DNA from 2 places in the Paenibacillus sp. GCM10027630 genome. Region 2 is predicted to be linked to the other one. Evidence: a T-box and tRNA genes for the amino acid it is inferred to sense, from the RefSeq annotation. Region 2 holds a T-box; the other holds one or more tRNA genes.
What was found. The T-box of region 2 lies ahead of ACFQ0C_RS34375 (glutamine--tRNA ligase/YqeY domain fusion protein). A T-box ahead of a tRNA ligase gene usually reads a tRNA of that ligase, here a tRNA-Gln.
Positions count from the first base shown of each region.

Region 1 (12,067 bases), on a different contig from region 2:
AATAGCAAGCACTTGTTTGATAACGTATTCCCGTCCGGCATAGGCGTACCGCCCAGCAAGCTTCATCGCTCGAAAGTACATGTCGCCTAGTTCGCTATTCATTTCAAAAAGGACGGGCGATTGGTCCATTTTTTCACCTGGTGCATTAGCCAGGAAATCTCGTCCAGCGGCCAAATTCAAGAATCCACTGGCTGTCTTGTGACCAAACCCTCTACTCCCGAAATGATTGCCAATCCACAACCTTCCCGTGCCATCCTCTTCAAACAAATCCACGAAATGATTGCCACTACCCACTGTTCCCAATTGATCACGGGCCAAAGACTTTAGCTTATCATGCTCTTGCCTCCCGATTGCAGCATAAACACCCCAGTCCGAGTCATCGAATAATTCATGGTCAACCTTCTCACTATTAACACGCCCTACTCCGAAGGAGACTTTCCGGGCGATCTGATTCATAATCTCAGGTAATCGAGGTTTAATATCCGCCGCTAGCAGGTTCGTCCGAACCGCTTTGTTACCGCACGCAATGTCGTAGCCGACACCTGAAGGCGATATTTGTCCATCATATACAATCACGCCACCTATTGGCTGACTATAGCCCTTGTGATGATCCGCCATCAGCAGGGCTTGAACCACATTGCCGTGCTCCGCACACGTTTTGGCTTGCGACAACGCGCCATGATCGGGGTTACCCCAGACGCGTACACCATCTATCGTTTGATATGCCATTTGCTTATAACACTCCTCAAATTCCTACTATAATCTCGGGTCGATCTCTTTCTCTTTAGAAACCTCGAACAGCAGGTTTGCCGCTATTTGCTTGTAAGTCTCGTTCTCTGGAGTAATTTCATTCAGCCTCACTTCAAGCATTTGTCTGCTTATACGGTGCTCATTTGCCGAAGTTCGCAATTTAGAAAAAATATTTTTTTGCTTCATGAGCTTGGCGTATTTGTGTGGAAATTTGTAGTCGTACCCGTAAATGATCGACAGATAGCCGGGATTACGAACCTTTAGATAAGGAACCACACTCCGCTCTTCTTGCTCCGGCTTAATGACAATGCCCTCCATATGGTTTTCGACCGTTAATTTAGAGAAAAACTGTTCCGCTCTGATGAATGCATCTTGCTCCTGCAAATCGAGAATCAGATACTCATCATCATTCAAGAAACGGTAGAGTTCGGAGGTTTTGCCTTCAGGTACCCGCTCTTCCCCATCCTCTAGCACTTCTTTTAAAATTGCAAACGGTTTGTAGGCCAATTCCGCATCACATGCATACAACTCCAACTGACGCTTGTATGTACGGTAAGCTTCATCCTGCTGATCCAAGGTCACATACGCTTCTCTGATTGCTCGAATATGCTTAAAGTTCTGGTATACATGAGATCCGTATGTATCACTCAGCGTCTCTTTCGATAAATGATGCTGATCCTTTTCAAAGCCGCTGGCTTCAAATTCCTGAACAAGCTTGCCAAGTGCTTCCTCAAAGCCATTTTGTCTTAAAAAATCAAGCTCCGTCTCTAAAGCCTTTCCAATCGGCCGGAACTGTCGCTCAATTAGCCCATCTCCAAGCGCTTTCCATGGCAAAAGTTCCCCATCCAGAATAAGCGCGGCTATACCATGCTCAGTCATATAGGCTCCAAATTTGTGAAGCAGCTGTTCATAAATAGGAATCAAATCAACGGCCTGAACCTTATATCCATTACGACTAACCGAGTAGCTCTGCTCCACATTGTGATGAAGATACACATTGCAGCGTGAACCCATGTATTTAGGCTGAAGCACAACTTCCGTTACACCGCGTTCAGCAAAATAATCCAGGCCCTTCCTTAGAGACTCGAGCTCTCCAGTAGCCTCATCTTTATCCGCCGGCGACATCGTACCGGAGATGAAATTGACGCGATTCTTTGAGCAATATTGCAATCTGCGAACGGCTTCGTCATCCAGGTCCTGAAGCGATACTTTTCTCTCTTCTCTGAACAGGATCGGAAGTTCTTCCTGCACTACAGCCACTTGTGACTTATGATTTTTGTAAAATGGCCTTGACGAAATGCGAACCGAAGTCAGCATATTACCGTGCGCACTTCCCGTATCGAGATGGATTTTGTTCTTTATCCGAAAAGTCTGCTTAGCTGCAATATGCCCGAACAGATGGTAAGGGTGGTTGCCAACCGCTTCTTGCTTTAGAAAATCGAGCTGCTCCTCAAAAGCAGCCTCTCGATCAATCCGAAAGTTGCGTTGCTGGCGAGTCGAGTTCGTATCCAGCTTACCAATGTATTTATTACGGCAAGGAGCATGTGTTACATAATATGAAGGTCCTTGCATGCCAACATAGTGATAAAATGGCTTAGATAACTCTACCAAAAATGAGAATTTTTCAAAAAGCTCACAATCTCCTATAAGCACTTGCGTCGAATCGAAATAACTGTGCAGCAGTTCCGGATCCACACCTTGAATCTGACCCTTTACGTAATTGTAAACAAAGTTCTCGTGATTACCCATGACAAGCAGAAAATGCTCACGGTTTTCATAGAGGAACTCGATCGTCTCCCGCGTTTGTTTCCCCTTATCAATCCAGTCGCCAGCAAGAATGATTTTTGTATTAGTGAGCTTATCCGTCGCGAACAGCTTACCATCGGCCACCCGGTAACCATAGTCACGAAGCAGTCCCTGGAGCTCTTGAACACATTCGTGAACGTCCCCAACCACAATGTACCCTAGCCCCTGTGGGAGTATCGAGGATATATACGCCTCCCAATCCTGCACAATCACTCGATAGTTCGAATTCGGCAGCCCTTCGTTCGGCATGTAAAAATCTTTAGCGCGCACCTTATGAATTTTGCTGTAACCTTCCCGTGACAGGACAGGTAGAACCTCCTTTCTCAGTCGATTTAGGTGATTAGAAATTAGTTTTTTTGATCTTTCAGAAGCGTAGTAATCTTCTCGTTTACGATAATCAAACAGAATAACCTCAAGATTGTAATTATTCTCATGAGCGATTTCACGAACTTTAGTTCGGTAATCTTCAGCCAGTCCAATCGTGTCCATCACCACAAACTCCGCATTAATCGGAAAAGAAGTGACAAGCCTCAGTCTTTCAAACAAAAGTTGAAAGGTATGCGAGCTCGCCTCTAACATTACCTGGTCATACTTGTCATAGTCATAGCCCAATATTTCCTGCCGGATTCCGTCTGATGACAGGTACTGCACATTCGTCCGTAAGCCCCTGGAAGCATCCTCTAATTGTAGCTGCGGGATCAGCACTTCTTTAGCAAAAGTCGATTTCCCGCATTCTGTTGCCCCTACGAGCAGAAATATCGTATGTACACGCGTTTGAATGTCCACTCTCTATTCCTCCTTTCTACGAACAATAACGCATTGCGTCGTATGTAACTGTTCAACCCGGTCACCAACCATCAAGTACTCAATCTCCACAGGCAATCCTTCAATCGTCTTAGCAAACCATAGTTGGAATGCTTCTTGACCCATTTCCCACTTATGATCCTCATGCCGAAATCCTTCCAACTCGTAGTACTGGTTAAAATCGGCATTCGGTGTTGTTATAATGAAGTTTTCAAAATCGACACCGCTGCAAATTTGATGGATAAGCTCCGCGGCCGCACCCTCACTCATATGCTCAATCACTTCCGTTAAAATAACATCAACCTGCTCCCCATTGTACGACTCCAGAAAATGATCCAGAGAGTGGAAAGTCGCAATGTTATCGATTTCCTTAGCTCTCGCTTTGCGATTCACGACCTCCAGCAGCTCATCAACCACATCTACCGCGTAATAGGTGCCATCTATTTTCCTGGAAAAAGGAATGGCATAAAATCCCTCGCCACATCCCACATCCAAGATCGGCTTGTTAAACGGAACCACGCCTGCAATATAATTACGCCGCTGCATGGCGGTACCGCCATACTCCAGCCCGATTGAATAGCGGTTTGTTTGTTCGATGTGTGCTTTGTATTTCTTAAACCGCTCCTTTGTGTTGAGAAAGTTCCTCGCAAAAAGACTCCGGATATAAAATGGAGCATCAATGACGTTAAGGCTTCGAATATATTTATCTAGAATGGCATCCGAAATATCCATATACTCGTCTCCAAACATAGACAAAAACAGGCACAGCACACCGACAACATGCAAGAGGTGATACAAGCTTTTATTCGTTGTAATGGTCAGTGAATAACTCTTATGTGCCTGATGCTGCAAGGAAAAGGAATACTCTTTCAAGTGCTTCTGGAAAAATTCAATATATCGCACCCGTTCAACTTGAACCAAATTGATGAAAAAGGAGTGCTCATATCCTTCCTCGTCCCGATCGTCCTGCGCCTTGAAAGCTGCAGAGAAAAACTCATTCACCGCATTAAGCGGAAATAAGAGTGTATTAAATCTAGAAACATTTAAATACTCAAAACTTTCATTTTCATGCTGCTTGTAGGATATATCATTGTCCGCATCCTTAAAATAAACGTTAAAAGTTGCGTCATCGGAATACCAGCCGTATGCCATCCCTTGGCGAACAGGACGAAGCTGCATACCTGTACCTGGGTTTTTCTTGATTAAAAAAGTGAATTTCGGATTCGTAGATTTCAACTGAACAATTGCCAACAGAGTCTTCCTCCTATATATCATTCTAAATGGGGAATTAATATCCCCCTACTTCTTGTAAAGCTTCCCGAAACAAGGCGTCCAACTGGCTATCTCGTAATGAATCACCTTTAGAACTCAAGGATGCTGCCGCCTTTTCCAACACATGAAACCGCTCTTCTAAATAATGGTTGATAGGATTAAGCCGCGGCTCGTAGTCTAGCTCCTCACCTGCTTTTTTCCGTGTCAGCAATTGATTTACCACTTGCCATAACTCCTCATCCTTTGGAATGAGTCTATCTACCAGGACATCGAACTCCATCGGCGCCATCTCACCATATCGATGGATCCACTCACAGGCGAGAACGGGTCGAAGCACATAAAAGTATTTCTTGATCTTGACCTGCTCTCCCTGCAAATACTCACGGTAATTTCCCCGAGCCATGTTCAAATAATGGTACATACAAGACTTCGGTGAAAATGTAAATGGAGAAATCCCTCTCAGCTTCTCAGCCGCACTGTATTTCTCGGCATATGAAATCGGCGATTGCAGCCACTCGAGCAGCGGAGGGTTCGACTTGCGGAATAAATTTAGTGCTTTCCGCAAATCCCAACCGCTTATATCAAGCATATCGTTAATAGGTCGTTCTATGACATCCCGCTTATCAAAAATGGACAAGTACCACTCCGGCTTCCTAAGATAAATAAACCGTACATCGTAATCGCTATCCCGTGATGGGAACCCCCACGCCCGACTGCCTGATTCACAGGCATACAGGATTGTTATTTGCTCCTCTTGTTCTATCTGATCCAGCTGTTCCTTGATAACCTTTTGTATATGATCCATCGTCATTCCTCCAAGTCCATCGTTTCAATCTTTTCCACCATCGAGCCATAGCCCTTCACCGTCTGCATAATGTAGCTCAGCACCATATCACTCCAACCATAGATATAAAAGGTATTTCGATCTTGCTGTGGAACCATCGCACTGCGATAAGGGGCGATATCAATAATGAATGCTTTAACTTGAGGGTTCACCTTAGTACGGTATTTTTGTAAGGCTTCATAAAATGGGCTGCCACTGTTCTGCTGTTCGTCTGTGATAATGATAATTTGATCAACCTTGCGCCGCTCAGCGAGCAGCTTCCGCACAGGTGCTCCAGTATCTGTACCACCGCGGGCTTGAATCCGGTCAGCTTGTGATAAAATACTGTCGCGCCGGGACGGCTTGGCATCCTCTACCTCGGTATCAAACAACCAGAACAGCGAGTTTCCTTGCGTTTTCTTGTACAAGGCCAGAGCGAACACCGACCCAATCTGCAAATACTCACCATTCATCGATCCTGATATATCCAAGAAGATAGCCGTCCGATCCTCCAGATCCGGCAAATTCGCGAACGTATACTCTACAGCATCTCGAAGCGCATCGCGCAGAACGGGATGTTGGACTTGCCGAAATGCTTTAGCGAATCGGAAAGGCAAAATCTTAGATTTTTGCAATCCTCGTTGATCCGTTAAGCGTTCTACCGCTGTCTCCAAGTTGTATCGATTTTCAAAAACACCTGCTCGCTCGAGCGTATTCAAGTGGCGAAGCAGCGCAAATGTCGGCATTTGATGAAGAAGCGCATCCCAAACTGCCTTTGTTGGCTTAACAGCCCCAGTAACCACTTCATGTGGCAATTTTCCAGTTTCAATCCAGTTTAATTGCTCTGCTTCAGAATCCGCCTTCTTCAACTGCTCCAGTGCTTGCACTTGGGGGAGCAAAGACAAGTTGGCCTCTTGACCTCGCAAGTAACGAAATAGCGCTTGCTGCTTTAGATCAGCTGGCTTCGGATGAGCTGTTGCAATCGCATCGCCCAAGCTGTATCCTCGTCCTCGGCCGTTATACTTGATTGCCCAGTACTCAGATATACTTGCTAGAAAACGGTTAACTTGCCTTTTCACGGCACGCCCACCTTCCCCACGACCCAAACCCTTCAAGATCATTAGGAAATCGGTCAAATCGGAAGGAATCCGCACGACATTCAGAAAGATTTTCGAAAACAAATCTGGTCGGTAAGCCGACAGAATTGCCAATCCGAACAAAGGCTGCAAGCGCATATATCCTTCATTCCGGGCATAGACAATGGCTTTAGCCATAAACAATGGGTTACTTTGTGCCATTTCGCGGTGCATTTCTTCCGCTTCAGTTAAAAGTTGTTGCTGATCAGCGTAGAAGGTGTTGCCAAATGTATTGGTTACCAGTGTCTGTACGTATTGCTCCTCGGCGGAGCGGGTGTAGGCTGGGAAACCTTCTTTATTCTTTATAGTTGAGAACAATTTTTTCGCAAAACTCATGATTATAGCCTCCTTAATTAAAAACCGGCGAAGAAAAGCAGAGAAGGTTAACTGCAGGAGTCGAACCTGCCATAAAGACCGGGTAAATCATTGTGGCGCATAAGTAGCGAAGAAACCCTCCCCGGCGCCTCGCCGGTATTCACTTGTGTGGTGGTGTGAGGAAATAAGTTGAGAAGACATCGGTACAGCGTTTGTGCGCTCTATACCGTCCTTTTTGACGAAGTAGCCCTCTCTGGCGCCTCACACCTAAGAAATCTTTTTTCAATTCATTGTTGAGGAAAAAGTGCGGAAAGGAACATGCTGCTCTACCATCTGAGCTACCTCACCCTGCGGTGAGAGTTGGACTCGAACCAACGACAAGCCGATTAAAAGTCGAAGTAACCCATCCATGCGCCTCAACAATATTGTCTGCCTCATCCCTATTGGATTTGGCTTTATGCATCTATCTTCGCTCATCTTCACCTTCACGAACATGGTGAAAGTATGACGATAAGTAAAAAGATGAAAATCCCATTGGTGGATAGGAGCGGGTATATCCCGCAAATCTGTCAGCCACCTTGTGCAGCAGCCTATGTGATGTCACCCATCCGAGATAAAATTTGGCTGCCCGGGCAGGAATCGAACCTGCGGTCGATGATTCAAAGTCATCTGCCTTCCCACTTGGCTACCGAGCAATATTTGGGGAGACCAACCAGACTCGAACTGGTACTTGCGGAGTCACAATCCGCCGCGTTCGCCCTTTCGCCATGGTCTCCATGTGTTGCCAAATAAAAAGCTATCTGTTCACGGATTCACCTCTGCAAAAGGCAGAGACGAATCATCGTGCATAGATAGCTCAATTCACGTATGAGGGTGCTTCTTCACCAGTAGGCAAAGGGAGCGTTCATGCCTATGGTCCGGCGGATCATACCTCATTTTTATGAATCGGCTATACCTGTTACTGAATTCCTGATGCTTTTCCTGATGCTGCCAATCGTTTTTAATCATCATCATCCTTCTCACCTCGCTTTCAATTGGCTGTAAGTTCAGCCTGCATAAGTTTTGTGTTGTTGCCCTATGTACTTTGAAGGGATCAAAAAAAGACCCCCTTTACCCACTGATCCTTCCCTACAGCATTTTAGCCATAGAAAAAGACCACTTGGTATCAAGCAGTCTTTACATGAACGCTTATGTAAAATTTAAAGCTGGGGTCAAGTTGTTGTGCACAACTTACTGACCGCAATGCTTCTGCGTCTGTAAAGAATGCCATTATGAAATTGGTTACAGGAAAGATGTTGTTTATGCTCCTGAGTCTGTATTGGACTTCTCTTAATATCTTGGTGATTCTTCATTCCCCATGGATTGAAATTTTTCATTGTCCTGCACCTCTTTTCACATAATGATTTTGCGCCCCCGGCACCTTACGACCTCGGTTTCACAATTTGATTTTCGCTGATTTAAGAACTCACGAACAGGGCGAATGTATGGCGAACCATAAAAACTTTTCCATTTTCTTCAACTCGAGCGCTTGATATAATGAAAATCATAATATTAACGGAATCGCTACATGCAGGGGGAAAGCAAATGGCTCGTGAAAGTTTCGACAAGGAGATTCAATTTCTTCGCATGCTGGCTTTAGCTGGGGGAGCATATAGCAGACAACAATTTGCCGATCGTCTCGGCATTTCTGTACATACCTATGATAAAACGCTGCGAAATCTTAAAGAAATGGTAACCGTCCTACAACAAGGTCTCCCTTTGGAACAAGGAACTGAACTCTCAGAGGGGCTCCGCTATAATTATTATGAATCTGCCGAGCCGCTGCTCCTTTTCTTGTTTCGCGCGAAGTCCATTAAAGAAACGGAAAGCATCCGGCTTACATTACTATTAACCGCAGTCCAATCGCAGGAGCTAACTGCCAGAGATTTGCAGGACATCTGCAGCGAGCAAATGCCAGCCGACTGTCCACTCCCCGATGAAAAGACCATCCGAGGAGATCTGAAATATCTGGAGGAAGTTGGCGTTATTATCCGTACAAACGGAGGGCGTCCCTATCGATACAGGGCAGCTAACGACCTAGTCGACCAATTATCCGACGATGAACTCATGGATCTTTTCGACTATGTAGATGTCATCGCCAACACGCAGATTCCGTCCGTGCAGGGCTATCTGCTTCGTGATACCTTGAAAAAGGTTTTACGAAATCGGGGATTTAATGCTGAGGCTGCGGAAACCCACCGATACAAATACAATTACCATTCACGCATTCTCGACGAGGCGCATCTCTATACGATTTTCCGCGCCATTCAGCAGCGAAAAAAGCTCCATTTTCTTTATCTATCACCTAAAAAGGGTAAGAACTACGCTTCTCAAAATACAAATCCACTCTTTGAGCGAGAAACGAAGGGTATTGCAGAAACGGTACTCCCACTCCGAGTCATCTATGACCATCAATACGGGCGCTGGTATTTAATCGGACATAATACCCGCATAGGAATAATGAAATTCCGTATGGAGGGACTTACTCAGATTGAAGAAGGCGACACCGTTCAAGAAGAAGAGTTTGCTCGAAAACTCAGCGCTGTAGAAGAACAGATGAAAACAAGCTGGGTTACGGATACCATGCGCACTATTAAAGTGGTCGCTCGATTTTATAATCCTGAAATATCTGGTGCTAATTTTATTCGGGAACGGGTTGAGACGCAAGGACAGTGGGGAACCATTACGGATGAATCGGAAGCAACGTTCCGCTACGAAATCAATGTAAACGGAATCTATGAAATAAAGCCGTGGTTGCGGAGCTTCGGTTCGAGCTGTGAGGTCCTGGAACCTGCATGGCTTCGTAAGGAATTCATTGCAGAATGGAAGGAGATTCACAACTACTATGAATCCATTCGAGAAAATATTTAACTTCCAAATCATCTCACGTCTAGACGCAGCAGGCTCCTTGGCGCTAACTTCCCAAGAGAGGTCATGGCTGAAAACGATGCTGGTACACTCGGCCTCCGCCGAAGCCTTCACACCGGATACATTGAGCAAGCTCAACCTCCTTTTAAATACCGAGGCCTTAACCGAATTAAGTGAGATTATTGTTGAAAAAGCCAAAAGCCAGGAGCGGCAGGTCTACCATCCACTACTTCGCACGTTCCGTCGAATAATTATGCAGGACAGAGGGATCCTTCTTACTTACCGTATTAAGCATGGCGGAGTTAAAACAAATCAGTCCGGCTTCCCTCATAAGCTGGAATACAACATGGTGAAAAGAGAATGGTACCTGCAATGGTACAATACGCGCATTCATTCTCTTATGTCTACAAAATTAAAAAATATCGTAACGGTAGAGGAAACGATTCTGCCTGACGATCGGGTTTTAACGTTGAAGATAACGTTAGAGCGCCTGTTAGAGGCACGTAAAGAATACGCAGTGGTTCAAGTCATTCCGACCTTTAATGCTGAACTGTCACGAATTTTATACGCTTTTTCCTGCTTTGAAAAGTCGGTCTCCTTTGATGAAGACTCCGGTATCTATCAAATTCATGTAACCTACCTTGCAGACGAAAGCGAGTTTTTATTGTCAAAAATTCGATTCCTCGGACTGCGAGTAAAAATTGTTGAAGGTGATTATCTCAAGAGGCGCATGCTGGAATCCTCATCTAAAGCGATTGCCCGATATGCTGACCAAAACTGATCCGGCACAATCTTTAATAAAAACTCCTAACCAACCCAAAAACCCGCGAAGCTCGCGGGTTTTTCGACTAATAAAAAGTCACTTCACAGCTGGAACCCAACGGAATCAGCTCACATAAATAATGGTAAATCAACTCCTTATCTATTTGGTTTACAAATACGGTCGAGTGAAAATCAAAATGATTGGTGGCGTTAGTCGAATCATACCTATTAAAGGTCAATTGGCCGTATGAGAATAGACGGTTGATTAACGTCACTATTTCATCCTGATCTAATTTTCTGCTCATAGCTGAATTTATTACGGATTGAGGCAGTTCTTGGGCTTGGGGAACCCTGTCGGATTGGACCATGTTGTACGATTTCACTTTAAAGCACACATAGGGGTGCAAATGGTCGGAAGCAAATAATTTCAAGCTGCGTATTTCCTTTTGGGGCAATTGCAAATCATCATTCCACGCATAAATGGTCGCTGCATTTTTCCCTTGAGTATGCACCCTTACATATCTTAAATGCGGGAAACGTTTTTTAATCAATTGCTCTGATAATAAACGGGTCCTCACTGCGATCACCTCGTTTTATCCATTTTTATGATTGCGTTTTCACTTATAATGCTACTGTTAGAAAAAGAAAGGCAGCTATCTTGGATGAGAAATAGATAGCTGCCTCCAACTATTAAATTCATTCAGGTACTGATAAACCAAGACCCTCCGCAACGCGTTGACCGTACTCCGGATCTGCTTTATAAAAGTGCCCGATTTGTCTAAGCTTAATTTCGTCTTTCTCCACAGGCTGCATAGCGCCAACAATGGTTTGAACCAGCCGTGCACGCTCATCTTCACTTAACAAACGGTATAAATCTCCAGCTTGTGTATAATGATCATTATGATCATAGGCCACGCTATCCGCTAATCCCGACACTTCGTAGGCAGCTTGCTTAGTCTCCGGTGTTTCTGTTGGCCCGCCGTAGCTGTTAGGCTCATAATACACAGATCCTCCGCCATTGTTATCATGACGCATTTGTCCATCCCGCTGATAGTTGTTCACAGCATTCCGCGCTCGATTGATTGGCAAATCCTGATGATTGGCTCCTACACGATAACGATGCGCGTCATGGTAGGCAAACAATCGGCCTTGAAGCATTTTATCTGGGGAAACATCGATACCGGGCACGAGAGTTCCAGGAGAGAACGTAGCTTGTTCAACCTCCGCAAAATAGTTTTCCGGATTTCTATCCAGAACCATTCGTCCTACTTCAATTAATGGGTAGTCTTTTTGAGACCAAACCTTGGTTACATCGAACGGATCAAACCGATAAGTATTAGCGTCTTCCAGAGGCATGATCTGAACACAGAGCTTCCACGCTGGGTAATCGCCGTTTTCAATGGCATTAAAGAGATCTTCCGTATGATAGTCGGCATTAACACCGGCGATTTGTGCCGCAACCTCAGGAGCTAAGTTTTGAACCCCTTGTTCG
Region 1 covers NZ_JBHTGY010000098.1:235,840-247,906, forward strand. The annotation lists gene ACFQ0C_RS38635 (RtcB family protein) at 1-729, opposite strand, end outside; gene ACFQ0C_RS38640 (metallophosphoesterase) at 757-3,342, opposite strand; gene ACFQ0C_RS38645 (class I SAM-dependent methyltransferase) at 3,346-4,611, opposite strand; gene ACFQ0C_RS38650 (nucleotidyltransferase domain-containing protein) at 4,649-5,437, opposite strand; gene ACFQ0C_RS38655 (TROVE domain-containing protein) at 5,440-6,927, opposite strand; tRNA gene ACFQ0C_RS38660 (tRNA-Ser) at 7,258-7,327, opposite strand; tRNA gene ACFQ0C_RS38665 (tRNA-Gln) at 7,528-7,601, opposite strand; tRNA gene ACFQ0C_RS38670 (tRNA-His) at 7,607-7,681, opposite strand; gene ACFQ0C_RS38675 (helix-turn-helix transcriptional regulator) at 8,491-9,816, shown strand; gene ACFQ0C_RS38680 (WYL domain-containing protein) at 9,791-10,594, shown strand; gene ACFQ0C_RS38685 (hypothetical protein) at 10,662-11,153, opposite strand; gene katA (catalase KatA) at 11,272-12,067, opposite strand, start outside.
Region 1: it encodes a tRNA-Gln, which carries the amino acid that the T-box ahead of ACFQ0C_RS34375 (glutamine--tRNA ligase/YqeY domain fusion protein) is inferred to sense. The anticodon was not compared.

Region 2 (12,067 bases):
CTCATATAGATGGATATCAGCCTTAATCGCGTGGCTCTCTGAGACCCAATGGATCGTCCCCTTTACCTTACGCCCGGCAAACCCGGTACCACTCTTCGTGAGTGGATCGTAGGTACAGTGGAGCTCTGTAATTTCACCGGTATCCCGATCCTTAATCACTTCCTCGCACCTGATGAAATACGCCCCCTTCAGCCTTACCTCGGTATTCAGGCTAAGCCGGTGAAAGCCCTTGGACGGCTGCTCCATAAAATCGTCGCGCTCAATATAGATGATTTTGGAAAAAGGAACCTCTCTACTCCCTAGCGCCTCGTTCTCGCTGTTATTTTCAATCGTTAGCAGTTCCGTGTCATTTTCCGGGTAGTTAGTAATGATGACCCTTAGAGGCTGCAAAACAGCCATGACGCTAATCGCTTTTGCTTTTAGATCTTGCCTGAGACAATGATCCAAGAGCGAAATGTCAACCGTGCTTTGGTTTCGGATGCTGCCAATCTCCTCAATAAAGCTGCGTATGCTTTCTGCCGTGAAGCCTCGTCTTCTAAGTCCTCGGATGGTAGGAAGTCTAGGATCATCCCAACCGTCTACGTGTCCTCCTTCTATCAGCTGCCTTAAGAACCGTTTACTTGTCACTACACCAGTTAAGTTCAGCCGACCGAACTCCCTTTGCCGTGGAGGCTCAGGAATCTCAAGCTCCCTCAAGACCCATTCGTACAAGGGGCGGTGATCTTTAAACTCAATAGAGCATAAAGAATACGTGATACCTTCAATCGCATCTTGGATAGGATGAGCAAAATCGTACATCGGATAGATGCACCATTCATTTCCCGTCCTGTAATGCTCAGCATGGATAATTCGATAAATAACAGGATCTCGTAGATTTAAATTGGGTGATCCCATATCGATTTTGACGCGAACAACCTTGGAGGATGCTGGGTAGTCCCCATTTTTCATTTTCGTAAAAAGCTCCAGATTCTCCTCGACTGATCGGTTCCTATAAGGGCTGTTCCTGCCTGGTTCCGTCAAAGTCCCTCGATACTCCGTTACTTCCTCTGGCGTTAAATCACACACATAGGCCTTACCATGCTTGATCAAGGTGACAGCAGCGTTATATATTTCGTTTGAGTAGTCCGAGCCGTAGTAGATATGTTCCCCCGGATCGTAGCCAAGCCATTTGATATCCGCAATGATCCCGTTCACATACTCAATGTCCTCTTTAAGAGGGTTTGTATCGTCAAAACGTAAGTGAAACGTTCCGTAAAACTTTTGGGCTATTGTATAATTCGAGTGAATGGCGTAGGCGCTTCCGATATGAAGATAACCGTTAGGCTCGGGAGGAAATCGTGTGCACATATCCCTGCCAAATGCACTCTGTTCAAGTTCTTGACTAATCAGCTTTAACAAAAAGTTTTCTGTAGGATGCTCCTTCTTATTATCCAATGTCGACTCCTCCTAATGAATGCAAAAGTGGTATCCAGAAACAAAAAAAACCTCACCTCCAAGACCTTCTGTCTTGGGGACGAAATTTTCGTGGTACCACCCCAGGTTCATTAATATGTCGCCATATTAACCTCTTCAAGTACGGCATTGCAGGCAATGCTTATACTCTAGCTCTATAACGGGAGCTCCCGTCATGCCATCACCATTGAGGGTTCCGACATGCTGCTCAGAGGCTTGTTTCGTGGAAAAGCTCTTTGCTCATTTTCAGCTTTCGGAGCTCTCTGTGCAAGAACATTTTCCCTTACTCTTCTCATCATCGCGTTTGAATATTGACTTAATAATATCAAATGATTCCCTTTTTTGTAAACTGCTATTCTCTTACTCAAATTCCTAAAATATGGACTTCTGCATTCCTCCATATACGTCTTCTAAATACTTAATGGATTCTTGTTGAGCTTCTGATTTTATTTGGATATCGCCTTCATAACCTTGTCTAAAATTTAAATATAGTGATATTGTAGATTTCATTGCGTTATAACAACTTTCTTTTTCGTGAACAGCTACTGTTTTTTCTAATGCTTCGATAAAATCAGGTGCATCCATTTCAATTTTACGAACACCTCTTGGTAGTAAATTGTTATTCATTAACACTAATGGACCAATAACAGTCCCTCTTACAAATGAAAGGAAATCGATTAATTCAAAAAGCTCTCCTCTTCCAAGTTTTGTAGCACCGTAATGTACCCATACCCAAAATCGATCTTCAATCCATTGAAAATCAGGATAAGGGAAAGAATAATTGGTTTCATTAAGCAGCTGACTTAAGGATGAATCCCGTTGCCACATCACAAGAGGTTTTTCCACACCAACCTTTAACTCCTCAATGGTTAAAAATTTTAAATCTACATGAAGAGGTGTTTTGTACAAGCAAATTAGTACTCGAGGTTCACCTACATGTTCTCCAGTAAATCCTGATAAAAGATGACCAAATTCACTTGCAATTTGTAGTCTGTTCATCATAATATCCTCTTTATATGTTGGCTCATAAACAAGAATCAAATCAAGATCACTAAACTGATCCATACTGTTATTTATCATTGAACCCCCAGCAAGTATACCTACAAAGCGTTCATCATCTTTTATGTTCTTTATTACATTTTCAACAAATTTTTCATGATGTTTTAACATCCTAATCACCCCTGTAAATTAACCTATTAAAAATAGGCATTACGCCAACATAACACACCTGATATATTAATTTCAATAGTATTTATCAAATCGGAACCAATATAAGTTCTTATTGAAAGACCTTAAATAGCGAAAAGGCAGCCGACAATTTCCGTCAGCCACCTAGATATTGGTTCAGTTCTCAATTTCACAAAAGCTACGATAAGCGCAATGGCTGATCGTTATTTTAATTAGTAATCATTTATTTGTTTTCCATCACAGCAAAGTAATTATCTTCATTATCTGCAAAGTTAAATACTCTACCGGAAGGTATATTAACAATTTCTCCGACTTTGATATTTTTATTTGATAAATCACTACGTAATTCATCGATATTCTCCGAAAAAAACATTAAAGAAGGTGTACCAAGATTTAGCCCAGGTGACATTTTAGCAACGAAATCCTTATTGTGTAGGATGATGCTTGTTTGTGCGCCTTTTGTTGGTGCAATTTCAATCCATCTCATTCCTTGACCGTTATTTTCTTCAGAAATCACACTAAATCCTACTTTTTCTGTCCAAAATTCAACTGCCTCATCTTGATTATTTACATACAACATAATTTGCCCAACTTTACTAATTATAGGCTTCCACTCCTTATATAATTAAATACTAAACCCGATGCTCCTAATCCTATCCATCATCAAGGTATCTGATACCCAATGACAATTTATATTACCTTTCAAGCTTCATTCCATTCCTGTTCTGCCACAGCGTTACATCCGTGTTTCCTTATCCTGCAGCTTTTGTAAATAGTCATCCAGGCGGTCGAACCGCTTCTCCCAGATGACGCGGTAGCTTTCCAGCCAATCATCCAGCTCCCGAAAGGGATCAGGTAGCAGTCTGTAGATCCGACGATTCGCGTCCACCTTGGCTTCCACGATTCCAGCCTCACTAAGAACACGCAAATGCTTGGATGCTTGAGGCTGGCGCAGCTGCAGCCGTTCGGCGATTTCCCCTACCGTGAGCGGATTTTCGCGCAAAAGCTCAACAATCTGCATGCGGTTAGGCTCTGCCAATGCACTCATGACGTTAGTATCCATGGTCATCATCCGATCTCTTGCTGTAATTGTAGGTATTCTTCGTTTAGTAGTTGTAGTTTATTTTTCATTATCCTAGTAAATATACCATAACAGGAATATTACTGAAAAGGAATGGTTAAGACACATTTCGTCTCAAAATTCAATGCCCATGGCGTTAGTGATCCTCGCCATTAAAATTAGCTTTATTAATAATTAATGGCATGAAATTAATTGAACACCTTCACTTCATTATTCATCTGAGACTAATGATGGTTATTCAATGTAACAATGGAGACTTGCCAACAACACGTTATTCTACTTATTATTTCAATGAAAATAAAAAGAAGCCGCCTTGAAGCAAGCTTCTCTACACTTTTTCCATTAACCATTAATCTACAGATATTTCAAAAAGAAACAATGTTTCTATAAGTTTTCACTCTGTATGGGGAAGTTGTACTTCATTATTTTAAAACGGATCCCATGCGGCTCATACAGCTTATGATCTAACCATGGTGAATCTTCCTTAAAGCCGAGGCTGCTCCAAAAATGGATCGCTATATTCCTGGAATGCAGCTCAACCGTCGAAATATTCGATTGGTGGGTGATGTACGTAACAATTTCTTCCCATAGCCGGCGCCCGATGCCCTGCTTCCGAAAATGTGAAGCGACCGCGGCAAATCGGATTTCCGCTGTTGTACCGTTCACTATCAAAACCATGGCTCCAACGACGTCCTCGCCCTCCAGATACGCGAATTTTACTTCCTCTCCCGACATGGCGAGAGCTTGTCTCATATCTCTACCCATTCCGTATGGCTCCCACATCTCAGTGTACAATAGATCCTCAATCTTCTCTTTAAGAGCCTCATTATCGACAATAACTACATTCATGCCTGATCTGCTCCTTTTCCTATTACTTAGGGTACTCCACCTTCTTCCTCATATTTATGTATTTTCTCAATTGCACATACATGGAAGTGGAAAAGGATCTTGACCAACCTGGCTAAATGAATTTGATTGAATTGTTATGAACAACAAAGAGTCTCGTGAATACGAGACTCTTTGACAATTAAACACAAATGCGATTTAGTTACCGATAGAAATAGTACCAGCTTGCTGTATAGACACAATCCATAAAAGTATCACATGGCGGAAAGATTGCTGACATAGCATCTGCTTTGCTTGGGGCTGAAGAAAGTCCTACTCCGGTTGCCAATGTTATTGCCAAAACTCCCATTATCAAACGTTTACGTAACAGCTCCATTCAATTTGCCTCCCTTCATTTCAATAATTGGTTGTTGCATTGATAATGTTATCAATTCCATAATTTCTTAACTAGTTACTGCAGTCATGTAGACGGTAATGACTTAGTAATGACTTTAGTTATTACATATATTGGTATTTTTACGCATAATGTGGATCAACTCACTGTGAAATTCACCCCATAAAAGGATAAGGCTGATTTTCTCGCGACACTTTGGGAGGCAAGATTTCCCCACAAAGTACTGTATAACGGGATACACTCCAGCTTCCGTACCGCCATTGCCCATCCGGCAACAACGGCTGCAGCATATCCTTTCCCACGAAACATGTCCAAGGTCTCAATCCCTGCTTCGTGTGCCCTGGATGTGATACGAACACTGCGGCAGATCGAGACAGCTCGACCTTCGTACACTAGCGCTATACAGGGCTGGACGTAGTCTATTTCTGAAGTCAGCCATTCAAAACCGCTGCGCAAAAATTCCGTCATATTGTCCCTGGTGATGCTGACCGTATGCATAGTCTGTGCTGCTTCTCCAGGAACAAGAAAACAAGGTCCCATCGTAAACCTTTCCCCTTGGAGGAGTTTTATGTATGTTTCGAAATGTTTTGGTTTCGTCTGAAAATCACTAACGATGGATTCATCGGCGCCTAATTTCTCCAGCTTTTCGATAAGTATCTCCGGAACATCATACCGGAACCGGCAGAAAGCCGTTCCTTCAATAGTCCTCCCCAAGAAAAATCGGGGAGCAGGGTCCTCTCCCGGCCAAGGCTCGTTAATCGTACGAAGCCTCCTATTCTGATCATGCGTAAATAACGCTTCAACATGGAGCTCCATCAGTTTATGGGCAGTTAGTTTGATTTCATTCCGATCCCTCACGGTTTTATCCCTCAAATCCATTCAAAATGCCTGTCACTATCGATAATATCAAAATATTCAAAGATAACCTGAGAATTTTTTATTATAGTCGAATAATCCTACCCGTAGATAAAAAGACATTTTCTCATACATAGAAAAGGACAGGTCGAATACAATCATTCGCCTGCCCTATCAATAGTTGAATCCATAATCCAGCAATTGGTCGGTTCATCCTACTTATACATTAACTCTAAGTTTTCTTTTAATACGGGTAGCCAAGATTTCTAACAGAATGGCAAACGCAAGGATGAAATACGTAATGCTCCCAATTTCCCTCAAATCGTAATAAAATGCGCTAGCCATAAACATATCAAAACCGATTCCGCCTGCCCCGGCCGCTGCTCCCATGGCAACCGCCACGGCAAAATTGATCTCAAACCTCATGAAAGTCCATGAGACCAGATAAGTGATAGAGGAAGGGATAACTGCCTGAAACACAATCTGCCACCAATTAGCTCCGCTCGCCTTTAATGCTTCGATAACACCCTTATCCAGTTCCTCGAATGATTCCGAGTAAGCTTTAACCAAGTAACTGACCGAGTGAAACGTCATGCCGATGACAGCTGCTACGCTTCCCAAACCCGCAGATACCGCAAATATTAAAACCCATAACACCGTAGGAACGGCTCTGATAAAAGCACATCCACCTTTGATAAATGCGGAGACGGAATTTGTGGACAGATTACGTGCCGCCATCAACCCTAGAAACAACGCGATGATCGCACCGAACAAAGTAGTTAAAAATGCAAGACCGAGTGTTATGATAATCTGTTTAAGTGCTTCGGTAAATGTAAAATGTTGAAAATGAGGTTCGAAAAACATGGTTTTGACAGAAACAGCCGTCGAATAGATGGCTTCGAATACATGAATACCTTTGTAATCGAATGTGCTGAAACCGTATACAGTCAACGCCACAAGCGTGAATAAAGTGATCTGTATAACGAAAGACGCTTTATTGAAAGGCTTAGCCTTAATTTTGCCAGGAATCGGTTCAATTTTGTTGCCAGCTCTGTCATAAACGGCTCTGACGGATTCATCAAGTCCCATCTACAAAATCACTCTCCTAACATAATTTGAAATAGATTCAATCAATAAAATAGCGGCAACGATGACGATCACTACCAAGCTTGCCGAGCTATAATTAAGACTTTTATAATACAGGTTGAACAAAAATCCAATCCCCGTCCCAGTCAAAATTCCTACTATGGTAGCATGACGAATATTCGTTTCCACCATAAACAGCATCCAGCTTAGAAGCTGAGGAATACTCGACGGGATCACCGATTGAAAAATAATGGAGAAATAACCGGCTCCCGTCGCTCTTAGTGCTTCCACAGAGCTGTTGCTCACCTCATCGATTGCTTCCGTAAACGCACGTGTAAGAAATCCGAAAGATCCGAAAAAGAGCGCGAAATACCCTGTCATAACACTTTGGCCGAAGGAGAACAACAAAATCATGGACCATGCCGCAACATCGATATTACGAAACAAAGTAGCGATTGCTCTGCTCAGTTGGCTCAATACTCCACCGACTCCTGTCGTTTTAGAACCAAAGATAGCAAACAATAAAGCAAACACGGCAGATACGGTGGTTGCGGCAATGGATATCAATACAGTTTCAATCAGCGTGTCGAAAATAACGGGAAGCTTCTTCAAGGCCTTTTCATTCGGATAAAAGTTGGCAGAGGCCCAATCTATAGCTTTCGGTATAGATGTAAAGCCCTTAACTACGTCATATTCCGTAATGATGATTGCGGTTATTGTCAATACGATCAATAAGGCACAGTAGAGGAAGGAATTTCTTCTTTTAACGGCAAAGAAATTAACCTGCATATTTCCCTCCCTGGTCCACTAAAAGTTCATCCAGTTCGGAGCCATAAATTTTGCGAAGCTGCTCTGAATGGATGCCTTCAGGGGGACCATCGTACACAATACTGCCACTATTAACACCTATGATTCGATCGGCGTATTTCAGCGCCACATCCACCTGATGCAGATTGATGACAACTGTAATTCCCATCGTGGACGAAATATTTCTCAGGTGATCCATAATGATTTTGGATGCGTTCGGATCCAGAGAAGCGATCGGCTCATCGCAGAGCAGCATTTTGGGATCCTGAACCAAGGCTCGGGCTATCCCTACTCGTTGTTTTTGTCCGCCGCTTAGCTGGTCACAACGCTTGTACATTTGTTCCTCCAAGCCAAGGGTTTTCAAGACGCTATAAGCCTGTACCTTCTCTTCTTCCGTGTATAATCCTAGCACACCTGCAACGGTAGATTTGTAGCCTAGCCGGCCATGAAGGACATTCTCTATGACGCTCAGGCGGTTGACCAGATTATAGTGTTGAAAAATCATACCGATTCGGGTTCTCAGCCTCTTTAATTCCTTTTTTCTATACCCCAAAACATTGGCGCCATCAAAAAAGATTTCTCCGCTGCTCGCGTCAATCATACGGTTAATACAGCGAAGGAGAGTCGATTTCCCCGCTCCCGAAGGACCGATGATCGAGACGAACTCCCCTTCTTTAACAGCGAAGTTAATATTTGATAACGCTCTTGTATCTGCACCGTATTGCTTCGATACCTGCTTGAATTCCAATAACGTTGTCATGGTTAACTCCCATAGTTTAATTTGTGGAAAAAGACTTGGAGCATTATTTCGACAATTCTCTAACAGGGTTGAACCATGCATCTTCTACTGCAAGGAAATGTTCTTTGCCGGTACTTAACTTGAACAAACCGGAATCCTTGGAATCCTTCGGCAAGAAAATCTTAGGATTTTTGGTAACTGCATCGGAAAGGAAGGCATCCTTCATCTTCTTCAGATCTTCGGCGCTAATCGTACCTGTGTTGACAGCAAATGGAGAATTAAGAACCGGTGTAACGGAGATTAAGGTGAATTCTTTGCCCACCAATGTATTAAACGGCTCGGCAGCGCCTTGTTTCACTTTGTAAACCGCACCTGGCTTGTTTGCGTTACCGGACGACAATTCAACATAGTTAGCTACACAAGTGTCGCAGAATGCTGCGACGTCCGCTTTATTCGTCAGCAAGTTAACACCGGAGCCTTGGTGTGAACCTCCGTAAAGCACCTCGCTGAAGAACTTGTCCTTACCGCCTTGAAGCAGATCATCAGCAGTCAAGTTTTTGTATTTATCCCTTTTTGCTGAAATAACTTACAATTCCGGCAGACGGCACTTTAAATCCTGAAGTGGAGCTGTTGGACACGAAGGAGAATTTTTTGCCGGCAATATTGTCAATAGCAAAACCGCTTCCGTTTTTATAAGGCTCCTCTTCGCCTTTTCTAACGTTTAACCAGCTGAAATAGACGGCGTCGTCCAGTGTACCTGAGGCTCCACTTGGCACAACCATCGGTTGAACCTTCTTATTCTTCGCATTCGCTTCAATATAGCCTTGAGGTCCCATAAAAGCTACGTCCGCAGTGCCGTTGGCAATAGCCTCGATAGCAATGATATAATCCGTTGTTGTCTTATGTTGAACTTTCTTTCCCGTTGCTGTTTCAATTACTTTGGCCAGCTCTTCCCGAGTATCTTTCAAATCCGCACCCGATTCGTTAGGGTACCATACCATTGTAAGAGTATCCTTCGTTTTTACAGGTGCAGCTGCGTTCTGAGAATCCGCCGCTTTTGAACCGCAACCTGCCATTACTGCTGTGAGGGATAAGGAAATTGCAAGAGCCATTAACTTTTTCATTTTCAAACTCCTCCCGAATTTTAAAAAATATTCAATAACCTTACTTAGTGTACATGTCATATATCAACGGATTGTTAATGCAGCTTTAATTTCTTGTATGGTTTTTTTGTTTTTCAGTCAATAAAACACTGCCATCCCTTATGTTATATTCCCGGTTGCACAAATTTTGCATGAACTCAAGATCATGAAATATTCCCAGCATTGTGGTCCCTTCATTCATCAACTGCTGGATCAGAACCTTAACCTTGCCCTTGGAAGCTTCATCCAAACTCGCCGTCGGTTCATCCAATAGCAGCAGCCTCGGCCGCTTGACCATCGCTCTTGCAATGTTCAAGCGCAGCTTTTCACCGCCTGAGAAGGTAGCTGGGTAGCTATCCCACAAGCTGCTGTCAAGTTCAAAATGCTCCAGCATTCTGATTGTTTTTAAATCGGCTGATTCCGTATCATGGCCTGTTTCCACGATAGCTTCTTTGACCAGTTCCCGGGCCGTCGTTCGAGGCATAACGTTCAAAAACTGCGACACATAACCGATTTCGTACTTGCGTAATTCAATGATGGCTATCTCGGAAGCGGTCGCCAGATCAATCTGTCCGAATCTTTGAGAGTTATACCAGATACTTCCGGACTGCGGCAAGTAAGTGCGATAAATACATTTCAATATGGTAGACTTTCCGCTGCCGCTTTTGCCGGTAATTCCTACGAATTCGCCTTCTTTAAGGAATAAGTTTACTTGATCGATGGCTCTGATCTGTTTATTCAAATTGTGAAATGTAAATGATTTGGTTAATTGCTCTATTGAGAGTATGTTTTCCATGCAATCACCCCTTATTAAATCCTGTAATTCGTTTTTTGTATCAGCTTTCCATCTACCCATACTGCAGTAATAACAGGGAAATCCGGCTCAATCTTTTCAATAATGAGGATATCCGCCTTTTTCCCTTCCTTGATAGAGCCAAATTCTCCATCCATATTAACTGCTTTTGCAGGATGTAGGGTGACCAGCTTAAACATGTCCGCCAGATTTTTTCCGCCTTGGCCGGCTAGTTGAAACACCGCGTGAAGCATTGCTGCCGGGTAATAATCACTGCAAAGAATATCAATGCATTCATGCTGAACAGCTTCCGCTGCAGAGAGGTTTCCGCTGTGCGAGCCGCCAAGAATTACATTAGGTGCACCGGCAACAGTGAATAGACCCTTCTCCTTTGCTTTCTTTGCAATTTCCAATGTAATCGGGAACTCACTGATTGCTGTGCCAAAGCTTTCAACCAAATCCAGTTTTTCCAGCGAGTCATCATCATGAGAAGCAATGGCAATGTTTCGATCCTTGGCCATCTGGGCAATTTCCTTAATTCCCTCTATGGTCATTATTGGTTTCGTTTGATGATTGGCGATAATCTGTTCGATGCCTTCATCGGTTAGATCGTCATAGCCTCTGATTGTCTTCTTGTATACCTCCAGATCCCTGTATTGCCCTTGCCCTGGTGTGTGATCCATGAATGAAATCAAGTGGACTTTTTCCTCTGTAATATAGCGCTTCAAATTGTCCGTCTCATCGAGATTATCGATCTCAAATCTGGCGTGAAACCGGTGCCGCACCAAATGCTTGCTTTTATGGGTTTGGTCAATCAGATCAATTAATTTTTGAACGTTCTCCGGTTCACGGATAGGGCGGTATTTATAATCGGCAGACTTGAATATCGACAGCGAATGAAACATAGTCGTGATACCATGAGAAATCAGTTCTTTCTCGGTTTCTATGAGACTGAGACGAAAATCGAATAGTGAGGTTGGCCTCGGCGCGGTCATATGTTCGATGTAATCGGAATGAATATCGATGAATCCAGGGGAAACGTACCCTCCGCCTGCATCGATCACTTCCATCTTGCTATCCAGCATGATTTCACCCCGTCGGGCAATTTTCTCTATTCTGTCTCCTTTTACCAAGAGGTCGAATCCTTCAAGTAGTGTTTCTTCCGTAATAATGATTCCATTGGTTATTAGATACATGTGGATAGCCTCCATCTATTGAATGAATGAACTAGAACTCCGGTGAATAAGTAGTGTAGAGGGCGGAATCGTTCTTGAGAAGCGTCAACGTTCGCCCTTGTCACCGAATTTCAACCAATAAAGCGTCATACATACAAGAAATTCGGGGACAACAGGGATCGGAAGAATGATCCGCTATCGCAGCAGGCAATTCACCGGGCTTCTAGAGCAATGAATGAACCAATTGCTGTGTATATCGATGCTGCGGATCCTCGAGAATTTGGTCGGTCAGGCCTTGTTCTACCACTCGGCCATCCAGCATCACCATCGTCCGATCAGCCATCATACGGATCACACCGAGATCATGGGAAACTAACAGCATGCTGATTTTCAATTCCTTCTGCAGATGCTTAATCAAGTCGAGTACATTAGCTTGTACAGATAAATCGAGTCCCGTAGTCACTTCATCCAGTAAAAGAATCGGGGGGTTGTTGGACAACGCCTTGGCT
Region 2 covers NZ_JBHTGY010000092.1:11,232-23,298, reverse strand. The annotation lists gene ACFQ0C_RS34375 (glutamine--tRNA ligase/YqeY domain fusion protein) at 1-1,434, opposite strand, end outside; T-box leader at 1,507-1,760, opposite strand; gene ACFQ0C_RS34370 (aminoglycoside 6-adenylyltransferase) at 1,825-2,622, opposite strand; gene ACFQ0C_RS34365 (VOC family protein) at 2,864-3,244, opposite strand; gene ACFQ0C_RS34360 (ArsR/SmtB family transcription factor) at 3,377-3,703, opposite strand; gene ACFQ0C_RS34355 (GNAT family N-acetyltransferase) at 4,106-4,570, opposite strand; gene ACFQ0C_RS34350 (hypothetical protein) at 4,770-4,943, opposite strand; gene aac(2')-IIb (kasugamycin N-acetyltransferase AAC(2')-IIb) at 5,100-5,819, opposite strand; gene ACFQ0C_RS34340 (PhnE/PtxC family ABC transporter permease) at 6,036-6,905, opposite strand; gene ACFQ0C_RS34335 (PhnE/PtxC family ABC transporter permease) at 6,906-7,691, opposite strand; gene phnC (phosphonate ABC transporter ATP-binding protein) at 7,681-8,469, opposite strand; partial or broken gene ACFQ0C_RS34325 (PhnD/SsuA/transferrin family substrate-binding protein) at 8,513-9,572, opposite strand; gene ACFQ0C_RS34320 (phosphonate C-P lyase system protein PhnL) at 9,658-10,386, opposite strand; gene phnM (phosphonate metabolism protein PhnM) at 10,401-11,579, opposite strand; gene ACFQ0C_RS34310 (ATP-binding cassette domain-containing protein) at 11,782-12,067, opposite strand, start outside.